2 regions of the Anaerostipes rhamnosivorans genome follow, and region 1 is predicted to be linked to the other one. Evidence: a T-box and tRNA genes for the amino acid it is inferred to sense, from the RefSeq annotation. Region 1 holds a T-box; the other holds one or more tRNA genes.
The links. The T-box of region 1 lies ahead of thrS (threonine--tRNA ligase). A T-box ahead of a tRNA ligase gene usually reads a tRNA of that ligase, here a tRNA-Thr.
Positions count from the first base shown of each region.

Region 2: it has a tRNA-Thr gene. The T-box ahead of thrS (threonine--tRNA ligase) is inferred to sense a tRNA for this amino acid. The anticodon was not compared.

Region 1 is NZ_CP040058.1:1,773,043-1,784,022, reverse strand. Features, by position in the region: gene AR1Y2_RS08840 (ATP-dependent nuclease) at 1-921, shown strand, start outside; gene AR1Y2_RS08835 (YccF domain-containing protein) at 933-1,292, shown strand; gene AR1Y2_RS08830 (B12-binding domain-containing radical SAM protein) at 1,307-3,022, shown strand; gene AR1Y2_RS08825 (DUF975 family protein) at 3,027-4,808, shown strand; T-box leader at 4,896-5,104, shown strand; gene thrS (threonine--tRNA ligase) at 5,241-7,175, shown strand; tRNA gene AR1Y2_RS08810 (tRNA-Pro) at 7,244-7,318, opposite strand; gene AR1Y2_RS08805 (response regulator transcription factor) at 7,436-8,134, shown strand; gene AR1Y2_RS08800 (sensor histidine kinase) at 8,131-9,066, shown strand; gene AR1Y2_RS08795 (ABC transporter ATP-binding protein) at 9,159-10,094, shown strand; gene AR1Y2_RS08790 (ABC transporter permease) at 10,087-10,797, shown strand; gene AR1Y2_RS08785 (hypothetical protein) at 10,858-10,980, opposite strand, start outside.
Region 2 is NZ_CP040058.1:3,139,388-3,148,932, forward strand. Features, by position in the region: gene AR1Y2_RS15440 (diguanylate cyclase domain-containing protein) at 156-1,067, shown strand; gene AR1Y2_RS15445 (SDR family NAD(P)-dependent oxidoreductase) at 1,134-1,898, opposite strand; gene AR1Y2_RS15450 (thioesterase family protein) at 1,911-2,294, opposite strand; gene AR1Y2_RS15455 (metal-dependent transcriptional regulator) at 2,352-2,723, opposite strand; gene AR1Y2_RS15460 (SufB/SufD family protein) at 2,752-3,675, opposite strand; gene AR1Y2_RS15465 (ABC transporter ATP-binding protein) at 3,688-4,413, opposite strand; gene AR1Y2_RS15470 (NAD(P)H-dependent oxidoreductase) at 4,527-5,114, opposite strand; gene AR1Y2_RS15475 (C40 family peptidase) at 5,356-6,030, opposite strand; partial or broken gene tnpA (IS200/IS605 family transposase) at 6,408-6,870, opposite strand; tRNA gene AR1Y2_RS15485 (tRNA-Arg) at 7,079-7,152, opposite strand; tRNA gene AR1Y2_RS15490 (tRNA-Leu) at 7,194-7,280, opposite strand; tRNA gene AR1Y2_RS15495 (tRNA-Val) at 7,305-7,377, opposite strand; tRNA gene AR1Y2_RS15500 (tRNA-Asp) at 7,417-7,490, opposite strand; tRNA gene AR1Y2_RS15505 (tRNA-Ile) at 7,511-7,584, opposite strand; tRNA gene AR1Y2_RS15510 (tRNA-Thr) at 7,618-7,690, opposite strand; tRNA gene AR1Y2_RS15515 (tRNA-Glu) at 7,708-7,779, opposite strand; tRNA gene AR1Y2_RS15520 (tRNA-Asn) at 7,862-7,934, opposite strand; rRNA gene AR1Y2_RS15525 (23S ribosomal RNA) at 8,085-9,545, opposite strand, start outside.

The sequences.
Region 1 (10,980 bases):
CAGAAGGCGGCGGGAGACCTTCTTTACAAGCTTTCCGAAAAGAATCAGGTCATGTTCACCACCCATGCGCCGAACTTGATCTTTAACTTCAACAGCCGCCAGATCAGACAGATTCTTCTTGATAAGGATGCCTATTCCGTTGTACGGGAAAAAACAGATCTGGGAGTCATCCTCAATGATCTGGGCTACACCGCCGCGGACCTGATGGATGTGAATTTTGTCTTTATCGTGGAAGGAAAACAGGACAAAAGCCGCCTTCCTCTTTTGCTGGAGCGTTATTACTCTGAGGTCTGTGATGAAGACGGACGGCTAAAGCGAATCGCTATCATAACCACAAACAGCTGCACCAACATCAAGACCTATGCAAACTTAAAATATATGAACCAGATTTATCTAAAGGACCAGTTTTTAATGATCCGGGACAGCGACGGAAAAGATCCGGATGTCCTGGGAAAACAGCTCTGCAGGTATTACGACGAGCGGAGCATATCCGATGTGGACCCTCTTCCTAAAGTTACCAGGAGAAATGTGCTGATCTTGAAATACTATTCCTTTGAAAACTATTTTCTGAATCCTGCAGTTATGGTAAAATTAAACCTTATCAATACAGAGGAAGAATTTTATGAAACGTTGTTTCAGAAGTGGCAGGAATACTTACACCGTCTTAAGAGCGGCAGGCATTTGATGGAGGTGCTCGGAAGAACGCTGACATCCCCTGATGATGTCAAAGCTCATATGGAGGAGATCAAGATTTATCTGCGGGGACATAACCTGTTTGATATTTTTTACGGTCCTTATAAGAAAGAGGAACGGGAACTTCTGAGACAATATATTGAATTGGCACCAAGAGAAGATTTTCAGGATATCCTTGCTGCCATTGATGATTTCATTTACTTTAAGAGTAAAAGAACAAGAGATTAGGAGGAGATATTATGGGCTGTTTCGGAAATATATTATGGTTTATCTGCGGAGGTTTTGTAAGCGGACTGGGATGGTGCCTTGCAGGATGTCTCTGGTGCATTACCATCGTGGGAATCCCGGTGGGTATCCAGTGCTTTAAGTTTGCATCCTTAAGCTTCTGGCCGTTCGGCAAAGAGGTCCGCTATGGCGGAGGTGCCGGCTCCATGCTGTTAAATATCATCTGGCTGATCGTCACAGGACTTCCCATGGCTGCCGGTTCTGCCATCATGGGGGCTTTTCTGTGCATCACTGTCATCGGCATCCCGTTTGGGCTTCAGCACTTTAAGATAGCAAAATTAGCATTGATGCCGTTTGGGGCAGAGATCATATAAATACAGGAGACAAGATGAAGGTTATACTTACTGCAATCAACGCAAAATACATTCATTCCAATCTGGCTGTCTACTGCCTGCGGGCCTATGCAAAGCCCTACCGGGAGGAGATTACCATCGCGGAATATACGATCAATCAGCAGACAGACGATATCTTGATGGATCTATATAAACAAAAGCCGGATCTACTCTGCTTTTCCTGCTATATATGGAATATAGAATATGTTGAAAGCATCCTCCGGGAGATCAAAAAGCTTTTTCCCGCCCTGCCAGTCTGGCTGGGCGGCCCGGAGGTATCTTATGATGCCCAAGATGTGCTGAAACGTTTTCCCCAGGTCACCGGAGTAATCAAAGGAGAAGGGGAAGAGACCTTTTTGGAACTGATGGACTATTATCACGGCAAAAAAGATGATCTTTCACAGATTGACGGCATCACCTGGAGGAGCGGAGAAACAATCACAGACAATCCATGGAGGCCGGTGATGGACCTTAGCAAGGTCCCTTTTGTATATGACCATATGGAGGACTTTCAGCATAAGATCATATATTATGAATCCAGCCGCGGCTGCCCGTTTTCCTGCAGCTACTGTCTTTCTTCCATTGATAAATGCCTTCGGTTCAGGGATCTTTCCCTGGTAAAAAAAGAGCTCCAATTTTTTATTGACCACAAGGTTCCCCAGGTAAAGTTTGTTGACCGGACTTTTAACTGTAATCGTACACATGCTATGGCTATATGGAGGTATCTCAAGGAACATGACAATGGAGTCACGAACTTTCATTTTGAAGTGGCAGCCGATCTGCTCAATGAAGAAGAACTGCAGCTGATCTCAGACATGCGTCCCGGCCTGATCCAATTAGAGATCGGTGTTCAATCCACAAATCCTGAGACCATCCGTGAGATCCACCGGACAATGGATTTTAAGAAGGTGGCAGGAATCGTCAAAAAGATCAATGAGGGGCACAACATCCACCAGCATCTGGATCTGATCGCAGGACTTCCATATGAGGACCTGCAAAGCTTTGCTTCGTCATTTAATGACGTTTACAAGGTAAGGCCGGAACAGCTTCAGCTGGGATTTTTAAAGGTGCTCAAAGGCTCCCATATGGAAAAGAAAAAGCATGAATATGGCCTTGTATACAAGGATACGCCTCCCTATGAGGTTCTGTATACCAAATGGCTTCCCTATGAGGATATGATGACTCTGAAATCCATAGAGAATATGGTGGAGATCTATTATAACAGCGGGCAGTTTGCCAACACAATGGAATATTTGGAGCATGAGTTCTCCTCGCCCTTTCACATGTATCAGTGTCTGGGGAATTTTTATGAGGAGAAGGGATATCACAAGATGAATCATTCCCGGATCGCCTCCTATGAGATACTGGAGGAATTTATCTGCCGGTATGCAGGGAATGAGAGTCTTCCGCTTTACCGGGAACTGTTAACCTACGACTTATATTTAAGAGAAAATATCAAAAACAGGCCGTCTTTTTCCGGGGAATACACGGTAAACAAAGACGAGCTGTATGATCTCTATGACAATATACTTCCAAAGAATCGGGAACTTTCTGCCTATGCCAATAAAAATCTGCGGAAGATGTCCCACATCGAAAAGTTCCAGTTTGATGTTGCGGGGGACGGGAGCCGGAAGGAAACCCTCCTGCTCTTTGACTATCAAAAAAGAGACCCTTTAAACCGCCAGGCTTATGTGGTCCGGATATGGAGATAAGATCTTGACAAGAAAAGAAATGAAAAAACAAGCCAGACAGACGGTGAAAAGGCATTACGCTCTATTTCTTGCCATCTGTCTTGTTTCCGCATTCCTTGGTTCCGAGTTTTCTGACTCGATAAAATCCATCAAAACATATTCTACGGAGTTCACTCATGCAGCAGTATCCGGCACAGTGGCCACTTCAAAAGGTGTTGTGGATGTGGCAGAGGATATCGCGGCAGGGGACACCGAATCCGGCAGAAAGCTTTCCAAAAAGATTGAGAAAGAACATATCGACGCATCCAAAAAGCAGAACCCCGCATTCGGACGGAGCAGAGGAGTCTTTGCACAGATACTCAATGGCGTCACCTCTGGATCTCTCCTGGTCACACTGGCATCGGGTATGAATTCCCTGTTTGGCTCTCAGAATGTTACTCTAGCCATATTACTGGTTTTTTGCCTGGCTGCTGTTTTATCCTTTTGGATTCTCATTGTCAATACCTTCGCCGTCATCTCCCGCAGGATGTTTCTGGAAGGGCGTATTTACCGCAAAGTTCCGGCCCAGCGTGTGTTATTCCTGCTACGGGTAAAAAAATGGCTCCGTGCGTCCAAGACGATGCTTATCGTTTCTATTTTTCTGTTTCTGTGGTCTTTTACGGTCATAGGGGGCATCATAAAAAAGTATTCCTATTACCTCGTGCCTTACATCATGGCAGAAAATCCGTCGATCAAATCCCGGGATGCAATCCGGCTGTCCAGAGAGATGATGAACGGACATAAGTGGCAGTGTTTTTTATTTGAAATGTCCTTCCTGGGCTGGTGGCTGCTGGAACTTATGACACTTGGCCTGAGTGCAGTTTTTTACTCCAATGCCTACCGGACGGCGGCTTTTTGTGAATACTATACATACTTAAGAAATAAAGCAAAGGAAAAAGGAATCCCTAATTCAGAGCTGCTCAATGACAAATATTTGTTTGAGAAAGCAGACGAACAAGCAATTCAATCTGCATATGGAGATGTACTCCAGATTATAGAAGCAGCTAGTCAATTTAAGGACCGCCGCACAAAGCTCAGCAGGTTTTTTTCAGACTATCTTGGCATCGTATTGATCAACACAGAGGCCGAAAAAGAATATGAACGATACCAGACAGAGCAGCTTCACATCCAGGCCATGAAAAATGCGGCAGACAAAGATTCTTATCCCACTAGGCTGAGTATGATGCCGGAAAGCAAAAAACGCCGCAGAATTGAGACTCTGCATTATATGCGCCGTTATACCTTATGGTCATTGACGCTGCTTTTCTTTATCTTGTCCTTTCTGGGCTGGATTTGGGAAGTGAGCCTGCATTTAATCGCCAGCGGTGTTTTTACCAACAGGGGAATCCTTCACGGTCCCTGGATTCCCATCTACGGAGCCGGCGGAATCTTGATCCTGACACTGTTAAATAAACTGAGACAAAAACCGATTCTGGAATTTATCAGTATCGTGGCTGTCTGCGGATGTGTGGAATATTTTACTTCTGTCTTTCTGGAAACGATGCATCACGGGCAAAGATGGTGGGATTACAGCGGATACTTTCTGAATATCCACGGCAGGGTCTGCGCGGAAGGCCTGCTTGTTTTCGGTATTGGCGGGCTGGCCATTGTATACGTCCTGGCGCCGTTTCTTGACAATATGATACAGAGACTTCAGCCGAGAGTCATGGTTTTTGTCTGTTCTATGCTGCTGGGACTTTTTCTGACAGACCAGGTTTACTCAGCGGGATCTCCCAATGTCGGAAAGGGGATCACTCAGAACGATTAGAGATAAGTTTGTTTCTGGCAGCTAAATTTTTTTGCTATGAAAAAGGATTGATTTCACAAATTAACAGTGTTATAATATGTGGGAAATAAAAAAGCGTTGAAGAGAAGAGTAATCTGTGAAAGTCTTCCAGAGAGAGATGCATTTGGTGAGAGCATCTTAAGTACTAAAACAGATGAAGACCACCTCCGAGCGGCTGCAAACCAGCCCGGCCGACACCGTTATCGTCAACGAAGTGGTCTGCTTTACGATATGAAGCAGGCAACCAAGGGTGGAACCGCGTGAATAACGTCCCATGGATTTTTCCATGGGGCTTTTTTTATTCCATAGGAATGTTCTCCCTATGGAATAAAAAAGCCCTCCGGGCATGATGCACACGATGTGCCAAGGAAGGCTGCTTTGTTCTTAATTACAATACAAGAAAGGAAAAATACTATGAAGATTACATTAAAAGATGGATCTGTTAAAGAGTACGGCCAGAGCATGTCTGTCATTGATATCGCAAAGGATATCAGTGAAGGACTTGCAAGAGTTGCTTGTGCAGGGGAGATCAACGGGGAAGTCGTGGATTTAAGGACGATTGTAGAGGATGACTGCGAGCTGAGTATCCTTACCTTTGACTCGGAAGGGGGAAGACACGCTTTTCGCCATACTGCATCCCATATTTTAGCCCAGGCTGTAAAACGCCTGTACCCGGAGACAAAGCTTGCTATCGGGCCGTCTATCGACAATGGATTTTATTATGACATGGAGAAGGATACTCCATTTACACAGGATGATCTGGAGAAGATCGAAGCAGAAATGAAAAAGATCGTAAAAGAAAATCTGGAGATCACTTGTTTTACGAAACCAAGAGAAGAAGCAATCGCATTTATGAAGGAACGCAAGGAACCGTACAAGGTCGAGCTCATCGAGGATCTTCCTGAGGATTCCGTTATCAGTTTCTATCAGCAGGGTGAATTCATTGACCTGTGTGCAGGACCTCATCTGATGACAACAAAGCCTGTGAAAGCGTTTAAGCTCACAAGCATCGCCGGAGCCTACTGGCGCGGTAATGAAAAGAATCAGATGCTCACCCGTATCTATGGAACTGCATTTGCAAAAAAAGCAGATCTGAAAGATTACTTGACCATGATGGAGGAAGCGAAAAAACGTGACCACAGAAAGCTTGGAAAAGAACTCGGACTCTTTATGATGAGAGATGAAGGGCCGGGATTCCCATTCTTTTTACCTAATGGTATGGTGCTTAAAAATACTTTGCTGGACTACTGGAGAGAAATCCATAACAAAGCAGGATATGTAGAGATCTCCAGTCCGATCATGCTGAGCAGGCACCTGTGGGAGACATCCGGACACTGGGATCACTACCAGGAAAATATGTACACAACGGTCATCGATGAAGAAGACTTTGCCATCAAACCTATGAACTGCCCAGGCGGCGTTTTAGTATACCAGTCAGAGCCACGCTCTTATCGTGACCTGCCGCTGCGTATGGGAGAACTGGGATTGGTACACCGCCACGAAAAATCCGGACAGCTCCACGGACTGATGCGTGTCCGCTGTTTTACACAGGATGATGCCCATATCTTTATGATGCCGGAGCAGATCAAAGATGAGATCAAAGGCGTCGCAGCGTTGATCGACCAGGTTTACAGCCTGTTTGGATTCAAATACCATGTGGAATTGTCCACCCGGCCGGAAGACAGCATGGGAATTGATGAGGACTGGGAGATGGCTACAGATTCTTTGAGGAGTGCACTGGATGATCTTGGACTTGACTATGTAGTCAATGAAGGGGATGGAGCATTCTACGGGCCGAAGATTGATTTCCATCTGGAAGATTCCATCGGAAGAACATGGCAGTGCGGAACCATTCAGTTAGACTTCCAGCTTCCTCTGCGGTTTGACCTCCATTACACTGGAGCAGACGGAGAGAAGCACCGTCCGATCATGATCCACAGGGTTGCTTTTGGTTCCATCGAACGGTTTATCGGTATCCTGATCGAACACTTCGCAGGAGCATTCCCAACCTGGCTGGCACCAGTGCAGGTGAAGGTCATTCCGATCTCTGACAAGCATTTAGACTATGGAAACAAGGTGCTGGATGCGTTAAAAGAAGCCGGCATCCGCGCTGAGATTGACACCAGGGCTGAAAAAATGGGTTATAAGATCCGGGAGGCACAGCTTCATAAGATCCCATATATGCTAGTTGTGGGAGGAAAAGAAGAAGAAAACCAGGCCGTTTCCGTAAGAAGCCGTTTTAAGGGAGATGAGGGGCAGATGTCCTTAGATGAATTCCTTTCTGCGGTCAAAAAAGAAATTAAAACAAAAGAAATTCGCCAGGTAGAAAAAGAAGACGAAGAGAAATAAATGAGAACATCCCGAATACGGCAATGAACGTATTCGGGATGTTCTTTAATTACTGACTAAATGATAAATCGGGGTAACAGGATTTGAACCTGCGACCTCACGACCCCCAGTCGTGCGCTCTAACCAAGCTGAGCCATACCCCGCTAGAGATATTTTATCGAATAATATCGAAGAGTGCAAGCATTATTTGAATATACTCAAATTGTTTCTTATGATAAAATAAAGACAATAGATACAAAACAGAAAGGAACCGGGGTATTGTGAAGCTATTATTGATTGAAAATGATATGGAAATCAGCGAGATGCTGGAAGATTTTTTGAGCAGAGAAGCATTTGAAGTGGAAACAGCTTTTGACGGTGAGATGGCCTGTCAGAAGTTTTTTGAAGGTTCTTATGATCTGGTGCTGCTGGATCTGATGATCCCGAAACTGAGCGGAATGGAAGTTATGAAAAAAATCAGGGAAGATAGTGTTGTTCCGATCATCATTCTATCAGCAAAGGATACGGAACTTGATAAGTCACTGGGACTTCTTTTAGGTGCAGATGATTATATTACCAAACCCTTTTCTGTGACAGAGGTATTAGCAAGAATTAAGGCAAACATACGCAGGACAACCCAGTATTTAACCTTTGCAGAGCAGCCTGAATCTTTGCAGCTTCTGAAAGCCGGAGAACTCACCATGAATCTGGATGATTACACGGTTTCTAAAAATGGAAAGAAACTGGATTTAACTGCAAAAGAATTTGAAATTCTTAAGCTTCTTATGGGGAATCCCAAAAAAGTATATACCAAGGAACAGATTTATTCTGCTGTATGGAAAGATTACTACATGGGAGATGAAAATGCAGTGAACGTCCACATCAGCAGACTGAGGAATAAAATAGAAAATAATGCCCGGAAACCCAAGTATATCATAACGGTTTGGGGAATTGGTTATAAGCTGGGGGAAAATCTATGACAATGCCCATCCTTTACATATTGGTAGTATTAACTCTGCTTTTCGCTGTTTTCTTTACAGCAGAGTACTTTCGATATAAAAACCAGACGAAAAATATTGCAGAGCTTACTAGACAGCTCGACAGGATTTTAACGGAGGATACGGACGAAAAAGTAATGTCCTTTACCGGTTCGGCAGAGATTGCAGATTTAATCTGCCAGATGAACCGCCTGCTGGAGGACCGCCAAAAGGTAAAAGCTGATTATAAAAAAGCAGAGATTGCCTCTAAAAAAATGCTCTCGAATGTATCTCATGATATTAAAACTCCGTTGACCGTTATCCTTGGATATCTTGAAATTATGTCAAATCAGCCGGGGGAAAATAAAACAGCATTAAAGAAGATTCAGAGAAAAGCCACCCAGTTGATGGAATTGATCAATGAATTTTTCACATTGTCAAAAATAGAGGCCGGTGATACAGATCTGACCATGTCAAAACTTTCGATCAATGAGATCTTAAGACAGAACGTTGTGGATTTCTACAATATTCTCACAGCAAAAGATTTTGATGTGGAAATTGATATTCCCGAAAAAGATGTGTTTGTATATGGAAATGAGGATGCCATAAGCCGCATCTTATTTAATTTGATCACAAATGTCATCCGCTATGGATCAGATGGAAGCTATCTTGGGGTCAGACTGAGAGAAGAAGAATCTACAGTTTTTATTAATGTGACGGACAAAGGGAAGGGGATAGCCAAGGAGAATTTGTCCCATGTGTTTGACAGATTGTACACGCTGGACGATTCTAGAAACAAAAACATGGGCGGCAACGGACTTGGCCTTACAATCGCAAAAGCACTTGCGGTGAGGATGGGCGGGAACCTTTCTTTACAGAGCATTCCATACGAAAAAACTACATTTACGCTGCAATTAAACAAATTTAATTATTAAATCTTTCTCCGAAAGAAATTCGTAAGATTTATTCAACAGTTCTGAAAATCCAAAGCTGTATGATAAATGAAAAAGGAAGGGAGAAACATATTATGAAAGATGTATTGAAAACATCTCATCTTACCAAGACCGTTGACGGAAAAGAAATTCTTTCAGATCTGAATATGTCGGTGCACAAAGGTGAGATTTACGGATTCCTGGGACCAAACGGTGCAGGAAAGACAACAACCATGAAGCTTGTCACAAATCTTTGGAAGCCAACCTCAGGAGAGATCGAACTGTTTGGGAATAAACTTGGCCCCTCCTCCCATGATCTTTTAAAACGGATGGGGAGTATGATCGAGTTTCCTGTGTTTTATGAAGAACTAAGCGGAGAAGAAAATTTAAAGCTGCACTGCGAATATATGGGATACTACAGTCCTGACTGTGTGGGCAGTGCACTTGACATGCTGGATCTCACAGGTGCAGCCAGACAACATGTGAAAAGCTATTCTCTGGGTATGAAACAGCGTCTTGGGATTGCCAGGGCAGTTCTTGCTAAACCGGAACTACTGATTCTCGATGAGCCATATAACGGGCTGGATCCTGCAGGAATGAAGCAGATCAGGGATCTTTTAAGAACTTTGTGCGATGAATATGGCATTACAATCCTTATATCCAGTCACCTTTTATCAGAAGTGGAAAATCTGGCGGATACGATCGGGATTATCCATCACGGCCATATGCTCAATGAACTGTCTATGCAGGAGATTTCCGAGGGAAGTCTTGCCTATATCGAACTTGTGACCTCTGACGTGAAGCACACCTCATTTGTCCTGGAAGAGAAGCTCTCGGTTTCTGATTTTAAAGTAATGGATGAAGGTGAAATTCGGATCTATGACAGTTCTGTTTCCACTGGCACTTTGTCCAGAGTGCTCTCACAAAATAACGTGGAAATAGATGCATTGAAAAGAAAAAATGATTCACTGGAAGATTATTTTTTGAAACTTACAGCACAATCAGAAGGGGAGGGAAAGTCCTATGTTTAAATTAATAAAGTTAGAATGGCAAAAGCATAAAATCAGCAAATATATTGCTGGTGCTGCAATCTTAATCGCAGTATTAGCAATATTTAATTTTGCTATGGCATTTCTGGGGATTGCCGATGATTCCGCAACAGGAGTCCCGGATATGGCTTTGAAGCAAATGGGGATCTCCACAAATGTAGAACTATTGACAGATATCTCATTTTTAATCTTTGCCGCTGTCATGCATGCTACATTTATTATATCTGAATATAAAAACAAAACTATGGAGCTGATGTTTACTTATCCGGTAAGCCGAAAGAAAATTATGATCTCCAAAATCGCAGCTGTCTGGATCTTTAGTTTTGTATCTTTGGTTGCTGCCAAATTGATATGTTACGCTGTTGTCCAGCTTGGTATGAATTTTTATCAAAATTCCTCTTTCCCGATGGATGTATCGCTTACTGATCCAATGTTTTATCTGACAACGCTTTTAAAATCTGCTTCCACAATCTGTATTAGTTTTATCGCACTTTTTATCGGGATGAAAGCTAAATCCTCAAAGGCAGCCATTGTCTCCTCTTTTTTACTGATTGTTCTTATGCAGGGAAACATCGGCGGAGCCTCTCTGCGGGAAAATATCTTTATACCGTCTATCCTTACTGTTATTTCATTGCTGTTTGCCGGGATATGTGTTCGGATGGCAGAGAAGAAGGACATTACATGATCATATAATTAATAGAATCCCGGAGATTGAATTGCTCTGGGATTCTATCATATTAAGAACTTATTCAATTTTTCCATCTAAAAAAGCATTTAAAATATTTTGTGGAGCGTCATAATAGAAGCTGCTGTTATAATCATCAATTTTATCACTGACAAACGAATTGTATGCAGCCAGCAGAGCATC
Region 2 (9,545 bases), 1.4 Mb from region 1:
TAATGATTTTTTTTTATAAAGAATCTGAAATAAAAACACATTCACGGGATTCCCGTAAGTGTTTTTATTCAGATCTTATAAAAAAAAAACAAGTGGGAAAAAAGTCTACATTTCTGCCCATTTCTTGCTTGGTAATGTATGGAAGGTTGAGATAGATGAAAAACTTGAAATCTGCAGAGGCGTTTTGCCGGGCTCTCTGGCACAGTTATCTGATAAAAAACAACAAAAATGGAATTGACAATTTTCTGGACAGCCGCATGACGGAAATCGGTATAAGACTTGGGCAGTACTGCCAAAATTCAGTAGAGTTTCTCTGCTCTCTGGAATGTTCCTCTTCTGAACCTGAGTATTCCATTGACAAAGAATGGTATGAAACTTCTGTCCTTAGAGAAAATCTTTTTCTCGTTACGGGCGAGATCAAGTTAAGCCAACGCTCCTGCAAAACATATCTTCCGGCCCGCCATCTGCGCTTTAGTATGATTACGGAGCTCAGAGACGGCTCATGGAAGCTTCTCCATCTTCATCAGTCCGTACCGGATTTCAGTCAGAAAGACAAAAAGAATATATATTATTCCCAGTTTGATTATCTGACAGATCTTATGAGCAGACGCTGTATGGAAGAAAACATCAGCCTGCTGATGGAAAAGAAACCCTCAGGTATTTTGATCACGATGGATATCGATAATTTCAAAACCTACAACGACAGGTACGGCCATCCATTCGGAGACCAGATTCTGATCTCCATTGCCAAGAGTCTCTTGAAAACATTTCCGAAGGAAATCAACGGAAGGATCGGCGGGGACGAATTTATCATCTATGTTCCCTGTTCTTCCATACACAAAGAAAGGCTTACAGAATCGTTGGAACTGTTTTTCCACAATTGGGCTGATTATCAGAAAAAGTTCAATCTTCAAAGCCCCATCTATGTATCTGTGGGCATCGGCTTCTACCCAGAACACGGAAAGGATTTTCATTCGCTGTGGTCCAATGCCGACAGGGCACTCTACTTTGCAAAAAAGAAAGGGGAAAACCATATCTGCTATTGTTCAGAGCTGCCTGATACATAATAACTTTTACGTATAATGAACAAAAACAGGGACCTTCTTTTATGGAAGGTCCCTGAGCCTGTTTTATTAAAGATTAGCACCGTAATCCATTACAATGCATTGTCCTGTGATCGGCGCAGCTTCATCGCTTGCCAGAAACAGAATCGAATTTGCGACATCCTCTGCAGAGCAGGCAGGTCTCTGTAGATCAGAGTGCAGCGCCATGGCACCCATCATATCCGGATCCATGGTCTCCATTGTCTGCCCCGCTGTCATCGGGGTCTTGATCATGCCTGGACAAAGGGCATTGCACCGTATACCATCCTTTGCGCACCGCATAGCCGTATGCTTGGTAATACCCAGCACAGCAGCTTTGGAAGCCACATAAGCAGCTCCACCGCCTCCGTTTACCCCAGCAATACTGGCCACATTAATAATCGATCCGCTCTTATTCTTTAACATGACCTCAAGAGCCGCACGGATAAAATACATCGTTCCTTTTGTGTTGATGTCCACGATCTTGTCGATCTCGCTATCCGCAACTCTGTCGATAGGAAGCAGTCCCTCGTCCAATACCCCTGCATTGTTCACAAGGATATCCAAAGTACCGAAATGCTCTACGGCTGCATCTACCATCCGTTTTCCATCCTCAGGGACCGATATATCTCCCTGAAGTGCCAACACTGTCCCACCGTCAGCCTTGATATCTGCCTCCACAGCCTCCAGCTTTTCCTTCCTTCTGGCAGTGATAATAACCTTGGCTCCCTCTTTTGCAAATCTTTTTGCCGCCTGTTCTCCTACTCCGGAGTTGCCTCCTGTTATGATCGCTACCTTTCCTTCAAGTCTTCCCATAGTGCTACCTCCTTATCTATGAAGTGCTTTCTCCTGAAACTTTTCCTTCTGCACGATGAAGCGCTCATGCTCCCCCTCTCCGATCTGTCCTGCCTCATCATATGCCTTCACTGTAAATACAAGCCTTCTTCCGTCTGCCTGTATCAGTTCACTCTCACAGCGGATCTTTTTGCCGATGGGCGTAGCTGCCTGATGTTTGACATTCATCTGTGTCCCAACAGTCCCAACCCCATCATCTAAATACGGTTCTATGCTGGCCCATGCCGTCTTCTCCATCAGTGCGATCATGGACGGTGTTGAAAATACATCCAGCATTCCGTCTCCTACGTTGTTTGCGGAGTGTTCCGCCCTCGCGGTCATTTCCTGGCTGCCTTTGATTCCTGCTGTCAATTCCATGTCAAAACCTCCTTGTATCACTGATAAGTTTCTGTATCTATATTATACACGTTTTCTTCAGCACACGCCATTTTCATTCAAGTACATCTTGATTCCCTGGAAAGTCTGTTTACTCAGCACATGTTCACATCTGCAGGCATCTTCTTCTGCCACATGTTCCGGTACCCCTGCAATCTCCATAAAAAATGACGTCAATGTCCTGTGTCTCTCATAGATAGCCTCTGCCTTTGCTAAGCCTTCAGCTGTAAGAGAGATATACCCTTTTGCATCCACGGTAATATAACCGCCATTTTTTAAAATTCCTACTGCCCGGCTGACACTCGCCTTGCTGTAACTTAGCTTTCTGGCAATATCTATAGAACGTACCTGCCCTATTTCCTGCTTCAACATCAAAATTGCCTCGAGATAATTCTCCCTTGATTCCAGCATCCTGATACTCCCCCTTACCTGTAACCCCTTACTTCAAAAAGTCTTCAATGATCACTGCTTCCGCCTCTTCCTCTGTCATCCCGAAGGTGCGCAGCTTGATCAGCTGATCGCTGTTGATCCGTCCGATGGCCGCCTCATGTATGATCTGTGCATCCACATGGTTGGCATTGATCTCAGGGATGGAACTGATCTTTGCCTCATCCATGATAATTGAATCACACTGAACATGGGCGTGGCACAATGCATTTCCGATGGCCTTCGGATGGAAGACTTGTGTGGATGTGCCCTTGGCAACAGACCTTGAAATGATTTGTGCAGAGCTCTCCTGTCCGTTTAACTGTATATCCATATTGGAGACCGCCTGCTGGTTTCCATGGGTCATGAGCTTTTCAAGTACATACAGCTTGGATCCCTCTCCCATCTCCACATGGGTTTCCCGGACTGTAGAATCCACGCCCTTGATCTGTGTGGTGTCTAAGGTAAAGACAGAGTCTTCCTCCACATAAATCTTGGTCACGGGGTTTAAGACTCTTCCTCCGGTACCGTCCCCTTCCCCGTAATGTCTCTCTTCATATTTTACATTGGCATGGCTTCCTACATGGAATGCATGGATACCGTCATGCCTGCTCTCCTGATCCCCATCATTGTGTATGCCGCATCCTGCCACAATTAGGACATCTGCGCCATCTTCAATGTAAAAATCATTATACACCACATCCGTCATCCCAGAGGCAGATACGACAACCGGAATATGCACGGACTCTCCCTTTGTCTGCCCGCTGATAAATATATCGATCCCCGGCTTGTCCTCTTTTCTTACGATCCTGATATTCTCACTGTCTCCATGGCACAAGGCCTGTCCGTTCTGCCTTAAATTATAAGCGCCCTTCTGTACAAATCCCTGACCGTCAATGGCCTCAAGCACTCCTGCAGTTATCTGATCTAATTTCATGTCCATTCCTCCCTATTCATGCATGCAGGCACACTGCTCTTCAGACTCTTCCGCCATAAGGTGCGGATACACCTCTTCCTTTGCTCCGATCTCCTGGACCTGCCCGTCCCGTATGATCATAATACGGTCTGCCATCCGGATGATCCTCTCCTGATGTGAGATCAGGATCAAGCTCGCTTTGTTTTCTTTGTGGATCTTTTCAAATTCTTTGATCAGCATAGCAAAGCTCCAAAGATCGATGCCTGCCTCAGGCTCATCAAAAATACAGATTTTATGGTCCTTCGCAAACACTGTGGCAATCTCGATTCTTTTCATCTCCCCGCCTGACAATGTGGCATCCACTTCTCTCTCTTTGTATTCCATTCCGCAGAGCCCCACACTGCTCAGCAATTCACAGCAGCGCTCATCCGGAAGTGTCTCACCTGCTGCAAGGGAAAGCAGCCTGGAAGCTGTCAGCCCCTTGAATCTCGGTGGCTGCTGAAATGCAAATCCGATCCCTGCATCCGCCCTCTGGTCAATGGAATACTTTGTAATGTCTTCCCCGTCCAGAGAGATCTTCCCGGCACTGGCTTTCTCGATCCCCATAAGGATCTTGGCTATAGTGGACTTTCCTCCGCCGTTGGGGCCGGTGATCACCAGCATCTCCCCATCGTTGACGGAGAAGCTGACATCCTTAAGTATCTGGGTATCCGCACCGTTTTCTGTTATATGGTAAGATAAATGTTCTACGTTTAACATGACTGCCGCCTCTCTTCTTGTCTTTTGAATTTTATATATTTATATAACCGCATTTTACGCCCTTTTTCAAGTAAATCTGACCATGTTCTGGAAAAGAATCAGATATGCTCTGGCTAGAAGTCCACTGCCAGCATCTTTGCTCGTCCAGCAGCCTGTTCCATAATAGCATCCACGTCATTCCCTATAATATCAAGCCCTTCTGCAGCCACCGTATCTGTCCTTGGTATTCCCAACATCCGGAAGATCGATGTAAGGAAGTTTTCAGCGTGGTCATCTTTTTTATTTTCTCCCCCAGAGTAAATTCCTCCCCTGGTTGAAAAGAATACAGCCCTGTCTGCCCTGCAGTATCCTTCTGCTTTTCCGTCCTCACGGTAACCAAAGGTAAATCCGGTAACACAGACCTGCTCCAGATAAGCGTGCACCGCTGCCGGAAATGTCCCTTCCCAGAACGGGGCTGCCAGAACAATCCTGTCTGCCTCTTTGAACCTCCTTGCCTGGTCAAAAACAGGATCTTCCCATTTAGATTCAGCCGCCAGCTGATCCCTCTTTTTGAGAGCTCCCAGATCCAAAGGAATGCTCAGGCCGCTCACCTCTGACACTTCATATTTTCCTTCCAGACAATTAAGGAACTGCCTTGCCAGCACTAAAGTCCTGGACTCTTCCTCTCTGATGCATCCGTTGACAAATAACAATGATTTCATGGTCTCCTCCTAATTTTAAACAGAACAAAGCGGACAAGTCCGCTTCAACTCCCTAAATCCCCCAATCATAAGGGACTTGTTCCGCTTTGCGCGCCAAATGCGATTTGACGTAGTCAAATGATTTCCTTACGCATTTTGTGTGCATCCTCGCGGAGCGTTTTTCATGTCATAGGAGGTTCCGTAGGAATTTCCTATGACATGAAAAAAATGTGCAGGATCTCTCTTGCACATTTTAAATGATCTATTCTGTTACGATTCTCCTTACAGCAAGTACTTTTCTATAGTTAGCTTTTGGAGAAATCTTGATTCCTGTTTTTCTTGTGCTGGCATGGACGATCTTGCCGTTACCTATGTACATGGCTACATGACCGCTGTAGCAGATCAAATCTCCCGGCTGTTTGTCCTTATAAGCTACCTTTCTTCCTGCACTCCTGAGATCGGAAGATGTTCTTGGCAGTTTATATCCAAAGGAACGGTATACTCCTCCGACAAAACCGGAACAGTCTGCCCCGCTGTTTAAGTTGGTTCCTCCCCATACATATGGGTTACCCACAAAACGCTGTGCAAAGGATGCAACTGTCTGCCCTTTTTCTTCTGCGCTTCCGCTTAACCGGGGAGCATTTGTATTAATATAAACATATTTCTTTAAGACAAATCCTGTCTTGCCTTTGTATGTAACCTTTCTCCATTTACCGCTTGTGTAATGCACCTGTACAGATTCTCCCTTGGAGATTTTGCGGATTACTTTGGACTTTTTGGATTTAGACTTTCTGAGTTTCACCCATGATTTCCAGATTCTGCCGCTGTATGTACTCTGTGCCGCTTTTACTTCTTTTTTCGGTACCGCTAATCCTGACGTTAATATCATAGAAAAGACAAGCATGCAAATGGCTGTCTTCTTTATTATTGACTTCATAAAGATGTTACCTTCCTACTTCAATATTTTATATTAATTTTATGTTTATTACAGTATTGTTACATTTCATTCACAGTTATGAATTATACCACAACAATTCTGTAAAGTAAACCTTTCACTATACAAAAAAGGATTTTTTATGTCATTTTTTTCGTAGAATACTTACTTTTGTGAGAAAAGTATATAGTGCAGAGATGATTCCAAACGGATAGGCAAGATTCATTAACAGTCTGACTGAATCAGGACTACCGGCTCAGCCGGTAGTTTGTCCTGTCCCTATAAGGGACCGTTACTTGTCTTGCATCTAAAGATGCTCTGATCCGGTCCGCCAACCACACTTCGTTCTCCGGGTGCCCGTTAACGGGCCTCTCTTCCCCCTACTTTACTGGCTCACCCGTAAACGGGTCGATGTATTCTTTCAGGGTCATTTGGTCGTATTCGATGTCCTCTTGTAGCTGTTTCTTTATATATTCCTCTATCTTTTTTTGCATTTTTACCTGCTGTATCTACGTAATATCCTCTACACCAGAAATGTCGATTCCCATACTTGTATTTCAGATTTGCATGCCGGTCAAATATCATCAGCGAACTTTTTCCTTTCAGGTATCCCATGATCTGTGACACACTGTATTTGGGTGGTATCTTGTTCAGCATATGGACATGGTCCCTGCAGCATTCCGCTTCTATGATCTCGATCTCCTTTCGTTTGCATAACATGCTCAGTATGTTTGCCACATCCTTCTTGATCTGTCCATAGATTATCTTTCTTCGATACTTTGGTGCAAAAACTACATGATATTTACAATTCCACGTTGTATGTGATAGACTGTTATTGTCCATTTGGATCCCTCCTATGATCTTATTTTTTGGTTGGCGAACCTTTTTAAATCTTATCATAGGAGGGTTTTTGCTTGAAGCTTAAGCTTTCCCCCAACTCACCTGCATAGCAGGTGGTTTTTTATTTCGCAGACACTTCGTTACCTGCTCAATAGACTAAAGTCAACAACAAAAAAAGTTCCTTATAGATTTAAATCTATAAGGAACTTTACGTGGGCGAGAAGATTCGAACTCCCGACCTTCTGGTCCGTAGCCAGACGCTCTATCCAGCTGAGCTACGCCCACATATAAAATTAACCAACACTAGTATAATACTTAGTGCTCAATGCCGTTGACCGGAATCGAACCGGTACGGGAGTATAAGTCCCGCAGGATTTTAAGTCCTGTGCGTCTGCCAGTTCCGCCACAACGGCATTCTAGGAGAAATTCTCCCGAAATGGGACCAATAGGGCTCGAACCTATGACCCTCTGCTTGTAAGGCAGATGCTCTCCCAGCTGAGCTATGATCCCACAATATGAAATTCTCTCTTATATAAACTATAAAAGAAACGACCCGGATGGGGTTCGAACCCACGACCTCCGCCGTGACAGGGCGGCGCTCTAACCAGCTGAGCCACCGGGCCAAAACTTTACTCTATACAAATGGACCCTCGGGGACTCGAACCCCGGACCGATCGGTTATGAGCCGATTGCTCTAACCAACTGAGCTAAAGGTCCTTATCTTCTCACCACTTATGTCCAAGTGTATGAAGCCGTTGACCGGACTTGAACCGGTAACCTGCTGATTACAAATCAGCTGCTCTGCCAATTGAGCCACAACGGCGAAATATAATTCTTAAATGACTCCAACGGGATTTGAACCCGTGTTACCGCCGTGAAAGGGCGGTGTCTTAACCACTTGACCATGGAGCCTTGTTTCTCTGACCGCTTCACGGCCTTTCTTTCACTAACCTCAAGTTCTGCCTTCCGACTCCCTCTCACTCAGTGTTCCGACCTCCCCGAGCTGGGCTCGAACCAGCGACAACACGGTTAACAGCCGTGCGCTCTACCTACTGAGCTATCGAGGATCATTCTCTTCTATTCTCTGCCTTTTGGCTTTCGAATATTCAATATACCTTATAATACATCGTCCGATGGACTTAAGATACGGGATGCCCTTTGGGTATACCTTCAAAACTACATACAGAACCTTTCATCAAACATCTTCCTTACCTTCTTTGGTTAAAGCCTCGACCGATTAGTAACAGTCAGCTCCATACGTTGCCGCACTTCCACCTCTGCCCTATCTACCTCGTCGTCTTCAAGGGGTCTTACTAGATTACTCTATGGGAAATCTTATCTTTAGGGGGGCTTCACGCTTAGATGCCTTCAGCGTTTATCCCTTCCAGACTTGGCTACTCTGCTATGCATTTGGTAATACAACAGATCCACCAGTGGTCCGTCCATCCCGGTCCTCTCGTACTAAGGACAGCTCCTATCAAATTTCCTCCGCCTGCGCCGGATAGGGACCGAACTGTCTCACGACGTTCTGAACCCAGCTCGCGTACCGCTTTAATGGGCGAACAGCCCAACCCTTGGAACCTGCTACAGCTCCAGGATGCGATGAGCCGACATCGAGGTGCCAAACCACTCCGTCGATGTGAACTCTTGGGAGTGATAAGCCTGTTATCCCCAGGGTAGCTTTTATCCGTTGAGCGATGGCAATCCCACGTTATACCACCGGATCACTAAGTCCTACTTTCGTACCTGCTCCACCCGTCGGTGTCACAGTCAAGCCTTCTTCTGCCTTTGCACTCTGCGAATGGTTTCCGACCATTCTGAGAAGACCTTTGAGCGCCTCCGATACCCTTTCGGAGGCGACCGCCCCAGTCAAACTCCCCACCTGACATTGTCCCCCAGCCGGATCACGGCTGTTGGTTAGAAATCCAATACTGCAAGGGTGGTATCCCAACAGCGGCTCCAGAAGGACTGGCGTCCTTCCTTCACAGCCTCCCACCTATCCTGTACATGCAGTACCGAATCCCAGTATCAAGCTGGAGTAAAGCTCCATGGGGTCTTTCCGTCCTGGCGCAGGTAACCAGCATCTTCACTGGTATTTCAATTTCACCGGGTGTGTTGTTGAGACAGTGCCCAAATCATTACGCCTTTCGTGCGGGTCGGAACTTACCCGACAAGGAATTTCGCTACCTTAGGACCGTTATAGTTACGGCCGCCGTTTACTGGGGCTTAAGTTCAGACCTTCGCGATCACTCGCTAAGCCCTCCCCTTAACCTTCCAGCACCGGGCAGGCGTCAGCCCATATACTTCACCTTGCGGTTTTGCATAGACCTGTGTTTTTGCTAAACAGTTGCTTGGGCCAATTCTCTGCGGCCATCTTTCGATGGCACTCCTTCTCCCGAAGTTACGGAGTCATTTTGCCGAGTTCCTTAACAACACTTCTCCCGTCGGCCTTAGGATTCTCTCCTCATCCACCTGTGTCGGTTTACGGTACGGGCGCATAAAAAACAATAGTGGCTTTTCTTGACAGCCGGGGGCCTGGGCTTCCCTACTTTTGTTCGGTCCGCGTCACAGCTTTGCCTTGCATGAGGGATTTTCCTCCCATACGGCTCCTCTGCTTGCGCCAGTCTTTCCATTCCTGGCTCCCATTTCCCTTCTGTGTCCCCACAGTTCTGTTTTTA